Regions from separate parts of the Micromonospora sp. WMMD998 genome, predicted to be linked through region 1. Evidence: riboswitches for the same ligand, from Rfam matches in the RefSeq annotation. Region 1 holds a riboswitch; the other holds the start of a gene.

Region 1 (7,393 bases):
GCAGCCGCTCGACCGCCTCCACCACGCCGAGCCGGTGCCCGCTCGTGGCGACGAGCACCGGGTCGACGACGAGCCGGGGCAGCCGACCGTCCCGGGCCGCCTCCGCCACCGCCTCGGCGACCGCCGGGGTGCCGAGCATCCCGGTCTTCACCGCGCGCACGTCGAAGTCGCCGAGCACGCTGTCGAGCTGGTCGCGCACCGTCTGCGGGGGCAACGGCAGGACCGCGTCCACGCCCCGGGTGTTCTGCGCGGTGACGGCCGTGAGCACGCTTGTTCCGTACGCCCCGAGCGCGGCGAACGTCTTGAGGTCGGCCTGGATGCCGGCGCCACCCCCGGAGTCGGAGCCGGCGATGGTGAGGATGGTCCTCGGCGTCACTGTCTTTCCTCCGGGGTTGCGGTGGGGGGCTCCTCGAAGGCGCTGCCCAGCGTGGCAGCGACGCCCCTCGGGTCGGGGGCGCGCATGAGCGCGCCGAGGACGGCGACGCCTGTGGCGCCCGCGTCGACGCAGGCCCGCACCTGGTCCGGGGTTTCGATGCCGCCGAGGGCGAGCACCGGGACCGGGCTCGCGTCGACAAGCGCGCGCAACCCTTCCGGCCGCAGCGGCGGGCCGTAGCCGGGCTTCGTCCGGGTGGGAAAGGCCGGCGACAGGGTCGCGTAGTCCTCGGTGGTCAGCCGGGCCAGTTCGTCGGCGTCGTGGCAGGAGCGGCCGACCAGCCCGAGTCGCGGCGGCGGGTACGGGCCGGCGGCGGGCAGGTGCACGGCGTCCCCGTCGAGCGGGTCGGGGCCGGCGACGACAAGCGTGCCGCCGACATCGGCGAGCACCGCCCGCAACTCGACGGCGAGGGCGAGGCGCTCGGCACGTGGCAGATCCTTCTCCCGCAGCACCACCCACCGCACTCCCCCACCCACCGCCGAGGCGACCACCTCGACGAGCGCCCCCCGAGCCACCCGCCGATCCGTCAGCAGCACCAACCCGCTCGGACGCCGGCGGACCTTGGTACGCATCCGCCCCTGGAGGGGCGTGCGCATACCAAGATCGCCCTCGATGGGCGGGGGCTCGGCGGGGTTGGTCACAGGTTGGGTCGTCCCTCGTCGGGGGTGGACGGGAGGGCGTGGTCGCGGCGGGGGATGCGGCCCGCGTGGTGGGCCAGGTGGCCGGCCTCGACGGCGTGGCGCATCGCGGTGGCCATCGCCACCGGGTCGACGGCCCGGGTGACGGCGCTGGCGAGCAGCACCCCGTCGCATCCCAACTCCATCGCGAGCGCCGCGTCGGAGGCGGTGCCGATGCCGGCGTCGAGGATCACCGGCACGTCCACGGCCTGCCGGATCAGCCGGATGTGGTGCGGGTTGCCGATGCCCAGGCCGGAGCCGATCGGCGAGCCGGCCGGCATCACCGCCGCGCAGCCCACGTCCGCCAGCCGCCGGGCCAGCACCGGATCGTCCGAGGTGTACGGCAGCACGGTGAACCCGTCGGCCACCAGGTCCTCGGCGGCGCGCAGCAGTTCCACCCCGTCGGGCAGGAGCGTGCGCTCGTCGCCGATCACCTCGAGCTTCACCCAGTCGGTGTCGAACGCCTCCCGGGCCAGGTGCGCCACCTTCACCGCCTCCACCGCGGTCCGGCAGCCGGCCGTGTTCGGCAGCAGCCGCACCCCGCAGCGTTCCAGCAGGTCGAGCAGCCCACCCGGCGTGCTGCCCACCCGGCGCAGCGCCAGCGTCACCAGCTCGGTGCCGGAGGCGTGGATCGCCGCCTCCAGCACGTGCAGGTTGGCCGCGCCGCCGGTGCCGAGCACCAGCCGGGAGCCGAACGCGACGCCGCCGATCTCCAGAGGCATCCCGCTCACCCGCCCTGCGCGGCGCTGAGCACCTCGACGCGGTCGCCGTCGCGCAGCACACTCGCCGGCCAGCCGCCGCGCGGCACCACCTCGCCGTTGACCGCGACCGCGAGGCCGCGCTGCTGCCCGGTGACCGCACGCACCACGTCGGCGACCGTGACGCCGTCGGGTAGCGTCCGCTCCGCGCCGTTGACGATCAGTTCCACGTGCGCTCCTTCCCGAACCGGTCGGGGCTGAAGGGGGCGAGCGCCGGATCCGGCTCGCCGGTGATGATCAGGTCGGTGACCAGGTCGGCGGTGACCGGGGTGAGCACGATGCCGTGCCGGTGGTGGCCGGTGGCGACGAGCACGCCGGGCCGTCCGGGCAGCGCCCCGAGGATCGGCGCGTTGTCCGGCGTGCCGGGGCGCTGCCCGGCGACGGTCTCCACCAGCTCGTACTCGGTCAGCTCCGGCACCAGCTCGACGGCGGCGCGGAGCAGCGTCAGCACCCCGCCGGCGGTGACCTCGGTGTCCGCGCGTTCCTCCACGGTCGCGCCGACCACCACCTCGCCGCTGTCCCGGGGCACCAGATAGACCGGCTCGCCGTCGGCGTACCCCCGGATCACGTGCCGGAAGCCCGGCGGACCGCCGCCGGGCGCGCGGAGCCGGAGCACCTGACCCTTCACCGGCCGCACCGGCAGGCTGGTGAGCGTGGCCGCGCCGCAGCCGGCCGCGACCACCGTGACCCGGGCGTCCACCTCGGACAACGCGCCGACGTGCGCCGGCCGCAGCGTCACGCCGGCCCGCTCGGCCGCCGTGCGCAGCGCGGTGACCAGCCGGCGCGGGTCGACCTGGTGGTCGCCGGGCGCGACCGCGCCGCCGCGTACCCGGGTGGTCAACGCCGGTTCGAGGTCGCGCAGCGCCGACGGGCGCAGCCGGGTGATCGGCAGCCCCAACCCCTGTTGGTACGCCCACAGCCGCCCCGCCACGGCCACGTCGTCGGCGGTGAGCCCGACCACGAGCGTGCCGTCGGTGCGGTGGCCGAGGTCGACGCCGCTCGCCTCGGCCAGCTCGGCGGCGAAGCCGGGCCAGCGCTTCGCGGACTCGACGAGCAGCCCGGTCAGCTCGTGCTCACCGAAGTACGCCTCGGCGACCGGGGAGAGCATCCCGGCGGCCACCCGGGACGCGCCCGACCCGGGCCGGTCGTCGTGCACCACCACCCGCAGCCCGCGCTGCGCGCACCGCCACGCGACCGCGAGTCCCACCGGCCCCGCCCCCACCACCCCCACATCGGTAAGGAAGGGGCCCCGCTTAACGCTTTTGGTAGAGGAAGGGGCCCCGCTTAACACGTCAGCGCCCGCAGCAGCTCGGCGGTGGCGCGCGCCGGGTCGGCCGCTGCGCTGAGCGCGCCGACCACCGCCACCCCGTACGCCCCGGCCGCCCGCAACGCCGGCACCGACCCGGCGGTCACCCCGCCGATGGCGATCACCGGCACGGTCACCGACCCGGCGACGGCGCGTACCCCGTCCGGGCCGATCGGCGCGGGCAGGCCCGACTTGGTGGTGGTGGCGTGGCAGGGGCCCACGCCCAGGTAGGTCGCCCCGGCGTCGACGGCCGCGCGGGCGGCGCCCGGCTCCCGGGCGGTCGCGCCGAGCACCGCGCCGGCGCCGAGCACCCGACGGGCGGCGGCCACCGGCAGGTCGTCCGCCCCGACGTGACCGCCGGCTGCGCCCACCGCGAGCGCCACGTGCAACCGGTCGTTGACCAGGCAGCACGCCCCGTACGGCAGGCACGCCCCGACCACCCGGCAGGCCAGGTCGTACGCCTCCCGATCGGTGGCGTCGTCGGTCACGCGCACCTGCACGACGAGGTCGTCGCGCGCCACCGGCAGGGCGGCACGCAACACGGCGAGCGGATCCCGCCCCGGCCGGGTGTCGGTGATGAGATGCAGTCGTCCCAGGGACGGCACGGCAACGCTCCTCCCTGCGCCGGCATTACCCGGATCAGGTTCGACGGTCGGGGGCTGGCAGCCCCCCTCTCAGCCCGGTCCACACCGGGCTCCCGTGGGTCACTTGCGGCCTACCGTACGACGCGCCCCCGGCCGTACGGAAGACCAGGTGACGTTTTTCCCAGGACCACACCACTCGGCGGACCGGGGCGACGGGTGGGTGTCGCATCCCGACACGCTGTCCTGGTGGCCATCTCCGCTCGCGTCCCGCAGTGCCTTTCCCACCTGCCGTTCCGGGGCAGCCACGCGGTCGCCGCCGGGCTCCTGACCCGCACGATGCTGCGCGGTCCGACGTGGCTGCGGCTGCTACCTGACGTGTACGTGCACCGGGACGCGCACCGCGCCGACGACCACCGGACATGGTGCGAAGCGGTCGCGTTGCGGTTGCCGCCGGACGCGGTGCTCGCCGGCCGCAGCGCGGCCTGGCTGTACGGTGTAGACCTGCTCACCCGGGGTGATCCGGTGACGGTGCTCCTGCCGACGACCGCCCGCCTGCGCCCGCATCCCCGGCTGTCGCTCGTGCGTTCGCCGCTGCCCGAGCCGGATCGCACCCGCTTCGCCGGGCTGCCGGTCACCACCGCGCTGCGTACCGCGTTCGACCTGGGTCGGCACGGTGCCCGCGTCGAGGCCCTGGTCGCCGTGGACGCGCTGCTGGGCCGCCGGGTGGTGGAGCTGCCCGCCCTGCGCGACTACGCCGCGGCACGCGCCCGCTGGCCGGGATCGCCCCTGATACGCGAGGTGCTGGCGCTGGCCGAGCCACTGAGCGAGTCCCCGATGGAGACGAGGCTCCGACTGCTCCTTCTCGACGCCGGTCTCGGCCCGCTGACCGCCCAGCACGAGGTGCGCCACGGCGGGCGCTTCGTGGCCCGGGTCGACCTGGCCTGGCCGGCGCTGCGCATCGCGGTCGAGTACGACGGAGACCACCATCGGGAGCGGGCACACTTCCGGCGGGACGTGGCCCGGCTCAACGCGCTCCGCTCAGCCGGCTGGACCGTGCTCCGGTTCACCGCCGACGACGTGCTGCGCCGTCCGGAGGCGACGGTCGCGTTGGTCCGCCAGGCCCTCGCGGAACGCCACACCACCCCGACGCGCTGACGCACGCCCCGGTTCACGCTGACGCCCGCCCCGCTACGCGCGCTGCCGCGCTCATGCGTACCCGCCGCGCTGAGCGCGCCACGCCGCTCAGGCGGGCACGCCGCGCTGAAGCGGGGCGTCACGCCCCAGATGCCCCGCCGCGCTCAGGTGTGCCCACTGGAACGCCACGGGTGTCAAACCCGCCCGCAGAGACCCCTACCGTTCCACTCATCGACGCCATCGAACTGGAGTGGAACGGTATGGGTGTCTCACCGCCCTTTTGACACCCATACCGTTCCACTCGTCGCCAGCGCCGTCTGCGGGTGGAACGGTATGGGTGCCTCGAGGGCGGATGGGCTGAGGGCGGTCAGGCCAGTGGCGAGGGCGAGCAGCACCACCGCAAGCAGCGCGAGGCAACGCCCGACGCACAACGCGCGGCCGGGCAACCGGGAGAGGGCGAAGGCGGGGGGCGGGGCGGCTAGAGGAGGGCGTCGAGGGCGGTCAGGTCCTCGTCGGTGGGCTGCCAGGTGCCGGCGTCGGCGTTGGCGCGTACCTGGTCGGCCGTGGTCGCGCCGGCGATCACCGAGGTCACCGCGGGTCGGGCGGCGAGTCCGCCAATGGCCACCTTCAGGATGCTCACTCCGCGCTCCGCCGCGTACGCCTCGATCGCCTCGATGGTGTCCCAACGCGCCGCGGCCAGCCGTTCGGCGTACCGGCCGCCACCGGCGAGCCGGCTGCCCGCCGGTGGCTCCTGGCCCCGCTTGTACTTGCCGGTGAGCAGCCCGTTGGCGAGCGGGAAGAACGGCAGCATGCCGAGGCCGAACCGCTCGCAGGCCGGGATGATCTCCTCCTCCACGCCCCGTTCCAGCAGCGAGTAGTGGTTCTGCGCGGAGATGAACCGGGTGCGGCCCGCCGACGACGCGGTCCAGTCGGCGTCGGCGATCTGCCAGCCGGCGAAGTTGGAGTTGCCGAGGTAGCGCACCTTGCCGGCGGTCACCAGGTCGTCGAGCGCGGCGAGCGTCTCGTCGATCGGCGTGCCCGGGTCGGGCTCGTGCATCTGGTAGAGGTCGATGTGGTCGGTGCCGAGCCGGCGCAGCGACGCCTCGACCGCGCGGGCGATGTAGCGGCGGGCGCCCCGGGCGCCGTGGTCCGGCCCGTTCGCCCCGTTCATCTCCATGCCGAACTTGGTGGCGACCACCACGTCGTCCCGGCGGCCCTTGAGCGCCAGGCCGAGCAGTTCCTCGGAGCCGCCCTGAGGCTCACCGTAGATGTCGGCGGTGTCGAAGAAGTTGATCCCGGCGTCGAGCGCGGCGTCCACCACCGCCCGGGTGCCGTCGAGGTCGAGCTTGCGGCCGAAGTTGTTGCAGCCGATGCCGACCACGGACACCACGAGCCCGGAGTCGCCCAGCCGGCGATAGGTCATCTCACTCACGAGATCCACCCTATGCCCGCCGCCGTGCCGTCACCGGGCGAGCGGACCATCGCCGAGCTGAGTCGTCCACGACATCACGTTCCTAGCCGCCACCGCCCACCGTCCGGACGTCGAACCTCCAACCGACGCCGGCCTGCCGGCCGAGACCGTACCGCCGGCCCGCACCAGCAGGCGACGGCGGCTCAGCCGAGCACGTCGGCGGCCAACGTCCGGGCGGCACCGACCGTCGCCGACAGCTCGACGGGGGTACGCCCCACCGCGCCGAGCAGCGCCTGCGCCCGGTCGGTGAAGCCCGTGGGCGCGCCGGGCAGCCGACCCGCGGAGGCGAGCATGCCCTTCTCGTTGACCAGCCACCGGCCGGCCCGCCCGTGCAGCGCCTGCGTCAGCACGCCGACCGCCCGGAACAGGCAGCCGGCCACGTACCCGGCGTCGCCGGAGGCCGCGCCCTTGGCCGCGGCGTCCAGCAGCAGGCCGGTCTCCCATCCGCCGACCAGGAGCGCCGCGCCGAGCGCCGGTGGGTAGTCGACGGTCTCGGCCCGCAGCGTGGTCAGCTCGCCGGTCGGGTCGCCGAGCACCCGGCCGAGCGCCACCTCCCCGGCGTACGCGTGGGAGTAGAACCCGAGCGGATGCCCGGCCTGCGTCGCCACCGTGTAGCGGCCGGCCCGGCAGTCGGCCCAGACCCGGCGTACCCGGTCCAGGTCGCGGTAGATCCAGTCCACCGCGACCCCGCCGACGCGCAGCCATCCGCCGCCGTCGACCCAGGGCCCCCAGCCACCGGGCGCGGTGAGGTCCACCGGGCCGTCGGCGATCGAGGCGGCGACCGCCCGCAGGCCGGCCACGTCCGGCGTACCCCGGTAGTAGAGGCCGATGTCCCAGTCGGAGTCGGGCCGGTGGTCGCCGCGGGCCCGGCTGCCGCCGAGCGCCACCGCGACCACGCCGTCGACCGCGCAGAGCCGGTCGACCAGCTCCTCGTCGATCACCCCACGTCCCAGACCGGCTCCGGCGTCTCCACCACGTCCCCGTCGCCGCGGAACAGCACGAACCGGTCGAAGGTGCGGGTGAACCACCG
Region 2 (7,393 bases), 680 kb from region 1:
AGCAGCGGCCACGCCCGTCGGGCCAGCACCCGGTAGCGGACGCCGAACAGCGGCAGCACGGCCAGCTCGACGGCGATGGCGATGGCCGGCGCGACCGGGTCCAGCGTCGCCACCAGCACGATGGTGAACACCATCGCGGCGGCCAGCTTCGCCACCGGGTTGCGCCGGGCAAGTGGGGCGCCGGGCGTCGCCACCGGCTCCAGGTCGATCACGGCGCACCGGTCCCTCGACCCGGCGGCGACGGGGGCCGCCCCGAATCGAGACGGCCCGATCGGGTCGTTCCCCCGCGCCGTCCCGGCGGGTCGGACCGGGTCGAGCGTCCCGGCGGGTCGGACCGGGTCGGGCGTCCCGGCGGGTCGGACCGGGTCGGGCGTCCCGGCGGGTCGGACCGGGTCGGGCGTCCCAGCGGGTCGGACCCGGCCGGCTGGTCCGGCTGGGCGGTATCGGTCTGGTGGCTCGGCTCGGTCGGGCGGGTCAGGGTGAGCGTCCGGTCGGCCAGCGCGGCCACGAAGTCGGCGTCGTGGGTCACCGTGACCACGCCGTGGCCGGCGTCGCGCAGCTCGGCCAGCAGGTCGACCAGCTCCAGCCACGTCCGCCGGTCCTGGCCGAACGTGGGCTCGTCGCAGATCAGCAGGCGGGGCGCGGTGGCCAGGGCGGTCGCCACGCTCAGCCGCCGCGCCTCGCCGCCGGAGAGGGTGTACGGGTTGGCGCCGGCGAGCCGGTCCAGCCGCAGCCGCTCCAGCAGCGCGTCCACCGTGGCGGTGACCTCCGCCTCGGACCGGCCGGTGCGGCGCGGCCCGAGGGCCAGCTCGTCGCGGACGGTGCCGGTGACGAACTGGTGCTCCGGGTCCTGGAAGACCGAGCCGATCCGCCCGGCCAGCGCGGGCGCGCGCCACCGGTGCGGGGGAGTACGCGCGTCCCGGCCGGCAAGTGCGGCGGAGGCGGTGACCGCGCCGGTGCCGGGGCGGGTCAGGCCGCCGAGGAACAGCGCCAGCGTGGACTTGCCGACGCCGTTGGGGCCGAGCACGGCGAGCGCCTCGCCGGCGCGTACCCGAAGGTCGGTGGGGGCCAGCCGGGGCGGCAGGCCGAGCCGGTCGGCGGTGAGCAGCACGTCCCCGGCCGGCGTGGTGGCGTGCCGGGGCGGCGCGGTGTGCCCGGGCACCCAGACCCCGGCGGCGGCCAGCGCCTCGCCGTGCGCGGCGAAGACCGCCTCGGGTGGGCCGTCGGCGCGGACGCCGCCGCCGGGTTCCAGCACCACCACCCGGTCGACCAGCGGGAGCGCCTCGGCGACCCGGTGTTCGACCAGGATCAGTGTGGTGTCCGGGTCGACGGCGTCGGCGACGGCCCGGCGGATCAGCGCGGCGCCGTCCGGGTCGAGGTTGGCGGTGGGTTCGTCGAGCAGCAGCAGCCCGGGCCGCAGCGCGAGCGCCCCGGCGAGGGCGAGCCGTTGCTGTTCGCCGCCGCTGAGCGCGGCGGTGGGGCGGTCCCGGTGGTAGGGGAAGCCGACCCGGCGCAGCGCCTCGTCCACCCGGGGCCAGATCTCCTCGGCCGCCACCCCCCGGTTCTCCAGCCCGAACGCGACGTCGTCGCCGGAGCGGGCCATCACGAGCTGGGTCTCCGGGTCCTGCAAGAGCAGGCCGACGCGCTCGCGGGCCTTGCGCGGGTCCAGCCCGTCGATCTCGACGGTGCCCTCCTGCTCGCCGGAGTCCTCGGGCAGCAGCCCGGCCAGCGCCGCCAGCAGCGTGCTCTTGCCGGCCCCGGAGGCCCCGAGCAGCAGCACCCGCTCCCCGCTCTCGACGCGCAGGTCCACCCCCCGCAGAGCCCAGCGTCTGCGCCCCCCGTGCCGCCACCCGAACCCCCGCAGCACCACCCCGCTCACCGTTCCACCTCCTCCCCAGCCTCGTTGATCAAGGAGTTCGCGTCGGGGAAACCGCCCACGGCTGACGCAAACTCCTTGATCAACGGGGGCGGGAGGGTCAGACCAGGGCTCGGTCTCGGCCGGCGGGGAAGCGGTCCAGGACGCCGGTGTTGGCCAGGGCGCGGGTCAGCACCCACGCGCCGAAGCCGGCGACGACGGTGGCGCTGGCGATGGTGATCAGGGCGTAGGGGATGCGGTAGTCGGTCAGGTCGTAGGCCTTGTTCCAGTAGACGAAGTCGAAGATGGCCGCGCCGAGGCCGGTGAGCGCGCCGGCGAGCGTCGCCACCGGCAGCTTGAACGAGCGGTAGCGGAACGCGGCGAACGCCAGCTCGGCGCCGATGCCCTGCATCAGGCCCTGGAGGATCACGATGCCGGCCCACTGGCTGCCCAGCAGCGCGGAGACGATCGCGGCGACCGTCTCGCAGTAGAGCGCCGCGCCCGGCTTGCGGATGATCAGGCCGGCGAGCACCGCCGGGATCAGCCACACGCCGTAGAGCACCGCCTGCGCCGGCGGGAAGAACGCGAACGCCGCGTCGGTGGCGCTCCAGAGCAGGCCCCAGGCCCAGAAGACGACGCCGAAGGCGACGGCGATCACCGAGGCGACGACGATGTCGACGGTACGCCAGCGGTTGCTGTCGGTGTGGTTCATACGGACTCCCAGTTCGTGGTGCGGAACCAGGAGAAGACGCACGCCGCGCCCGGCTTGTGCCCGGACGTCGACGCGGCTGGAGGTCGACCGAACTCCCTGCGCTGGCATTACCCAGATCAGGTTCGAGGGTCTGCGGGCGTCGGCCCGCACTCTCAGCGCTGTGCGCTCCCCTGTCGGATGTGAAGTTGTCTCAACGGCAGACGCTAGCACCGATGTCGGGGCCAGGCCCAGCAGGGCGTGGGTCGGTATGGTGGCGATCATGCGGGTCGAGGCGCGGGATCTGACGTTCGAGGTACGCACCGGCGGCCCCGAGGGCGGCGATCCGGTCCTGCTGCTGCACGGCTTCCCGCAGCACGCCGGCGAGTGGGACGCGGTGACGCCCGCGCTGCACGCCGCCGGGCTGCGCACGTACGCGCTCGACCAGCGCGGCTACTCGCCCGGCGCGCGGCCGGACGCCGTCGAGGCGTACCGCATCCCGGAGCTGGTGGCCGACGCGGCGGCCGTGCTGGACGCGCTCGGGGTGACCGACGCCCACCTGGTCGGCCACGACTGGGGCGCGATCGTGGCCTGGGGCCTGGCGGCGGCGCACCCGGAGCGGGCGCGGACGCTGACCGCGGTGTCGGTGCCGCACCCGGCCGCGATGGGGCACGCGCTCGCCACCGACGGGCGGCAGAAGGCGAAGTCCGCCTACATGGCGCTGTTCCGGATGCCGGGCAAGGCGGAGAAGGTGCTGCTGGCGCTGCACGGGGCCGCGTTGCGCCGGCTGCTGCGCGGGGTCGGTGACGCGGACGCGGTCGCCCGCTACGCCGAGCCGATGCGGGAGCCGGGCGCGCTCACCGCCGCGCTCAACTGGTACCGCGCGATGAGCGGGTCGGACATGAAGGCGGTCGGCCCGGTGGCGGTGCCGACCACGTACGTGTGGAGCGAGAAGGACGTGGCGATCGGCCGGACCGCCGCCGAGGCGTGCGCGGCGCACGTCACCGGCGACTACCGCTTCGTGACGCTCCCCGGCGTCAGCCACTGGATCCCCGACGAGGCCCCCGGCCCGCTGGCCGAGGCGATCCTCGCCCGGGTGCGAGGAACGGAGCAGACATGACGGTGAGCGCCCAGGCGTACCTGGCCACGGTGACCGAGATGATGGGCCGGGTTGCCGCCGAGCAGCGGGAGAACGTGGCCGCGGCGGCCGACCTGATCGCCGCGGCGGTGCGTGCCGACGGGGTGGTGCACGCCTTCGGCACCGGGCACTCCGAGGCGCTCGCCATGGAGATCGCCGGCCGGGCCGGCGGCCTGGTGCCCACCAATCGGATCGCGCTGCGTGACCTGGTGCTTGTCGGCGGCGCGCCGGCCGACGTGCTCGGCCCGAAGCTGGAACGCGAACCGGCCGTGGCGCACCGCCTCTACGAGCTGGCCCCGGTCCGGCCGCAGGACGTGTTCGTGCTGGCCTCCAACTCGGGCGTGAACGGGGCGATGGTCGAGTTCGCGTCCGTGGTGAAGGAGCACGGGCACGGCCTGGTGGCGGTCACCTCGGCACGGCACTCGGCCCGGATGGCGTCGCGGCATCCGTCCGGCCGCAAGCTCGCCGACTACGCCGACGTGGTGCTGGACAACGGCGCCCCGTACGGCGACGCCACGCTGCCGCTGCCCGGCGGTGGCGCGGTCGGCGCGGTCTCCTCGATCACCGCCGCGCTGCTGGCCCAGCAGATCACCGTCGAGGTGGTGGCCCGGCTGGTGGCGGCGGGGGAGCGTCCGCCGGTCTACCTGTCGGCGAACATCGCCGGCGGCGACGAACACAACGCCGAGTGGGAGGCCCGGTACGCGGGCCGGATCCGCCGGGGTTCCTGAGCCGGTTTCGTGATCATCTGAACCGGGCACAGGCGCTGCTGCCGGCGGACGTTCGCCCGCCGGTCGTGCCGTCTTCACCGGAGGTTCACGAGTTGTCCAAGGAATCCGAGAAGCAGCGTTGGCAGCGCAACTTCGCCGACCTGTTGCAGGAGCTGCGCGTCGCGCAGACAGGTGTGCAGATCCTGTTCGCGTTCCTGCTGACCATGCCGTTCAGCAACGCCTTCAACCGGACCACCGACTTCCAGCGCGACGTCTACGTCGTGGCGTTGCTGGCCGCCGCCGCTGCCGCCGCGATGATCATCTCACCGGTGGCGTTCCACCGGGCGCTGTTCCGCCAGGGGCGCAAGCCGGAGCTGGTCCGCTTCGCCCACCGGATGGCCACCGGTGGCCTGCTCTTCATGCTGATCGCGATGGTCAGCGCGGTCCTGCTGGTCACCGACTTCGTCCTGCCCCGGCCGATCGCCTTCGTGCTCACCGCGATCACCGGCGGCTGGTTCCTGACCTTCTGGGCCGTCCTGCCGTTCGTCCGCCGCAACTGGGCCGACGACGACATCGACGACGAGGACGACGACCCGCAGACCCTCACCGGAGACTGACGGTCCGCCAAATCGGACGTGCACGCGATGCTACCGCTGGGTAACACCCGGGGGTAGCGTCGTTTTCGTCGCATCCGGACCGACCATCCAGGAGGCAGCCGTGACCACGACACAGAACAATGCCGACGGGGCGGGGCCGCTGCCCGGCGAGGCCGGCCAGGTCTCGGAGAAGGAGGCCCGCCAGGTCGCCGAGGCGGCCCGCGAGGCGGCCTGGGACCGGCCCAGCTTCGGCAAGGAACTCTTCCTCGGCCGGTTCCGGCTCGACCTGATCAACCCGTGGCCCCGGTCCGACCCGGACGACGTGACCCGGGCGGAGGAGTTCCTCGGCGCGTTCGGGGCCTACCTGGGCAGCGAGGTGGACGGCGCGGCGATCGAGCGCGACGCGCGCATCCCGGACGAGGTGTTCCACGGGATGGCCCGGCTCGGCGCCTTCGGCATGAAGATCGACCGGAGGTACGGCGGCCTCGGGCTGAGCAACCTGCACTACTGCCGGGCGCTGATGCTCGCCGGCTCGGTGAACCCGGCGATCGGCGCGCTGCTCTCCGCGCACCAGTCGATCGGCGTGCCGCAGCCGCTGAAGATGTTCGGCACGCCGGAGCAGAAGCAGCGTTTCCTGCCCCGGCTGGCCGCCGGCGAGGTGTCCGCGTTCCTGCTCACCGAGCCGGACGTCGGCTCCGACCCGGCCCGGCTCGCCACCACCGCCGAGCCGACCGCCGACGGCACCGGCTACCGCCTCAACGGGGTGAAGCTCTGGGCTACCAACGGCACCGTCGCCACGCTGCTCGTGGTGATGGCCCGGGTGCCGGCCGCGGAGGGCCGGCGCGGCGGGATCACCGCCTTCGTGGTGGAGGGCGACAGCGACGGCATCACGGTGGAACGGCGCAACTCCTTCGTCGGGCTGCGCGGCCTGGAGAACAGCCTCACCCGGTTCCACGACGTGTTCGTGCCGGCCGAGAACGTGATCGGCGGCGAGGGCAAGGGCCTGAAGATCGCGCTGACCACGCTGAACACCGGCCGGCTGTCGCTGCCGGCGATGTGCGTGGGCGCCGGCAAGTGGGCGCTCAACGTGGCCCGGGAGTGGGCCGCCGACCGGGTCCAGTGGGGCCGGCCGGTCGGCGAGCACGAGGCGGTGGCCAAGAAGCTGGCGTTCATCGCCGCCACCACCTACGCCATGGAATCCATGCTTGACCTGTCCTGCCTGCTCGCCGACGACGACCGCAACGACATCCGGATCGAGGCGGCGCTGGTCAAGCTCTACGCGAGCGAGATGGCCTGGCGGGTCGCCGACGAGCTGATCCAGATCCGGGGCGGGCGCGGCTACGAGACGGCCGAGTCGCTCGAAGCCCGGGGCGAGCGCCCGGCCGCGGTCGAGCAGCTCCTGCGCGACCTGCGGATCAACCGGATCTTCGAGGGCTCCACCGAGATCATGCACCTGCTGATCGCCCGCGAGGCGGTCGACGCGCACCTGTCGGTGGCCGGCGACATCATCGACCCGGACGCCGGGCTGGGGCGCAAGGCGGCAGCCGGCGCGCGGGCCGGCGCGTTCTACGCGAAGTGGCTGCCCGCGCTCGCCGTCGGCAAGGGGCAGTCGCCGGGTGCCTACCAGGAGTTCGGGCCGCTGGCCGGGCACCTGCGGCACGTCGAGCGGACCTCACGCAAGCTGGCCCGGTCGACGTTCTACGCGATGTCCCGCTGGCAGGGAAAGATGGAGCGCAAGCAGGCGTTCCTCGGCCGGGTGGTGGACATCGGCGCGGAGCTGTTCGCGATGTCCGCGGTCTGCGTGCGGGCCTACGCCGAGCGGTCCGAGCACCCGGAGAACGTCGAGCTGGCCGACCTGTTCTGCCGGCAGGCGCGGCTGCGCGTCGACGAGCTGTTCACCGGCCTGTGGTCGAACACCGACTCGGTGGACGTGGCCGCCGCGAAGCGGATCGTCGCCGGCCGGTACGCCTCGGTGGAGGCCGGCGTGCTCACACCCCCCACCGACCTGCCCTGGGTGGCCCGCTGGCAGCCGGGTCCCTCCACCGCCGACGACGTCCGCCGCCGGCTGTGAAAGGAGGGGCCCCCGCTTAACGCTTTCGGTAGAGGCGGGGGCCCCTCCTAACACCGCTCAGCGGCGGGCGACCGCCCAGGCGATCACCGCGGCGAGGATCAGACCGTTGAGCGCGGCCAGCACGAGGTAGGCGGCCGGCGGAATCCTGCGGCCCTTGCGGACGAAGCTCACCAGCACGCCCGCGTAGACGAGCAGCAGCACGGCGACGACGATCAGGAAGTACAGCACCGGCACACCCTACCGGCCGGTGCGCAGCCCCAGCCCGCGCAGCTCCAGCGCGGCGAGCGCGTCCACGGTCGCGTCGTCGCCGCGCCGCCACGCCTCGGCCACGTCCGGCG

Evidence for each region. A riboswitch is a leader RNA that binds a small molecule or an ion and turns the genes downstream of it on or off. The one in region 1 is predicted to bind thiamine pyrophosphate.
Region 2: it holds a riboswitch for thiamine pyrophosphate, as region 1 does, so the genes downstream of both, O7619_RS26320 (ECF transporter S component) here and O7619_RS29685 (thiamine phosphate synthase) in region 1, are expected to answer to the same signal.

What each region holds. Positions count from the first base shown of each region.
Region 1 is NZ_CP120740.1:6,516,234-6,523,626, forward strand. Features, by position in the region: gene thiD (bifunctional hydroxymethylpyrimidine kinase/phosphomethylpyrimidine kinase) at 1-376, opposite strand, end outside; gene O7619_RS29665 (thiamine phosphate synthase) at 373-1,029, opposite strand; gene O7619_RS29670 (thiazole synthase) at 1,071-1,841, opposite strand; gene thiS (sulfur carrier protein ThiS) at 1,838-2,038, opposite strand; gene thiO (glycine oxidase ThiO) at 2,029-3,159, opposite strand; gene O7619_RS29685 (thiamine phosphate synthase) at 3,153-3,779, opposite strand; TPP riboswitch at 3,774-3,885, opposite strand; gene O7619_RS29690 (DUF559 domain-containing protein) at 4,005-4,913, shown strand; gene O7619_RS29695 (aldo/keto reductase) at 5,371-6,333, opposite strand; gene O7619_RS29700 (nucleotidyltransferase domain-containing protein) at 6,507-7,304, opposite strand; gene O7619_RS29705 (ATP-binding cassette domain-containing protein) at 7,301-7,393, opposite strand, start outside.
Region 2 is NZ_CP120740.1:5,837,063-5,844,455, reverse strand. Features, by position in the region: gene O7619_RS26330 (energy-coupling factor transporter transmembrane component T) at 1-212, opposite strand, end outside; partial or broken gene O7619_RS26325 (ABC transporter ATP-binding protein) at 476-1,879, opposite strand; gene O7619_RS26320 (ECF transporter S component) at 1,977-2,567, opposite strand; TPP riboswitch at 2,643-2,749, opposite strand; gene O7619_RS26315 (alpha/beta hydrolase) at 2,827-3,663, shown strand; gene O7619_RS26310 (SIS domain-containing protein) at 3,660-4,409, shown strand; gene O7619_RS26305 (DUF6328 family protein) at 4,502-5,005, shown strand; gene O7619_RS26300 (acyl-CoA dehydrogenase family protein) at 5,106-7,055, shown strand; gene O7619_RS26295 (hypothetical protein) at 7,113-7,283, opposite strand; gene O7619_RS26290 (hypothetical protein) at 7,293-7,393, opposite strand, start outside.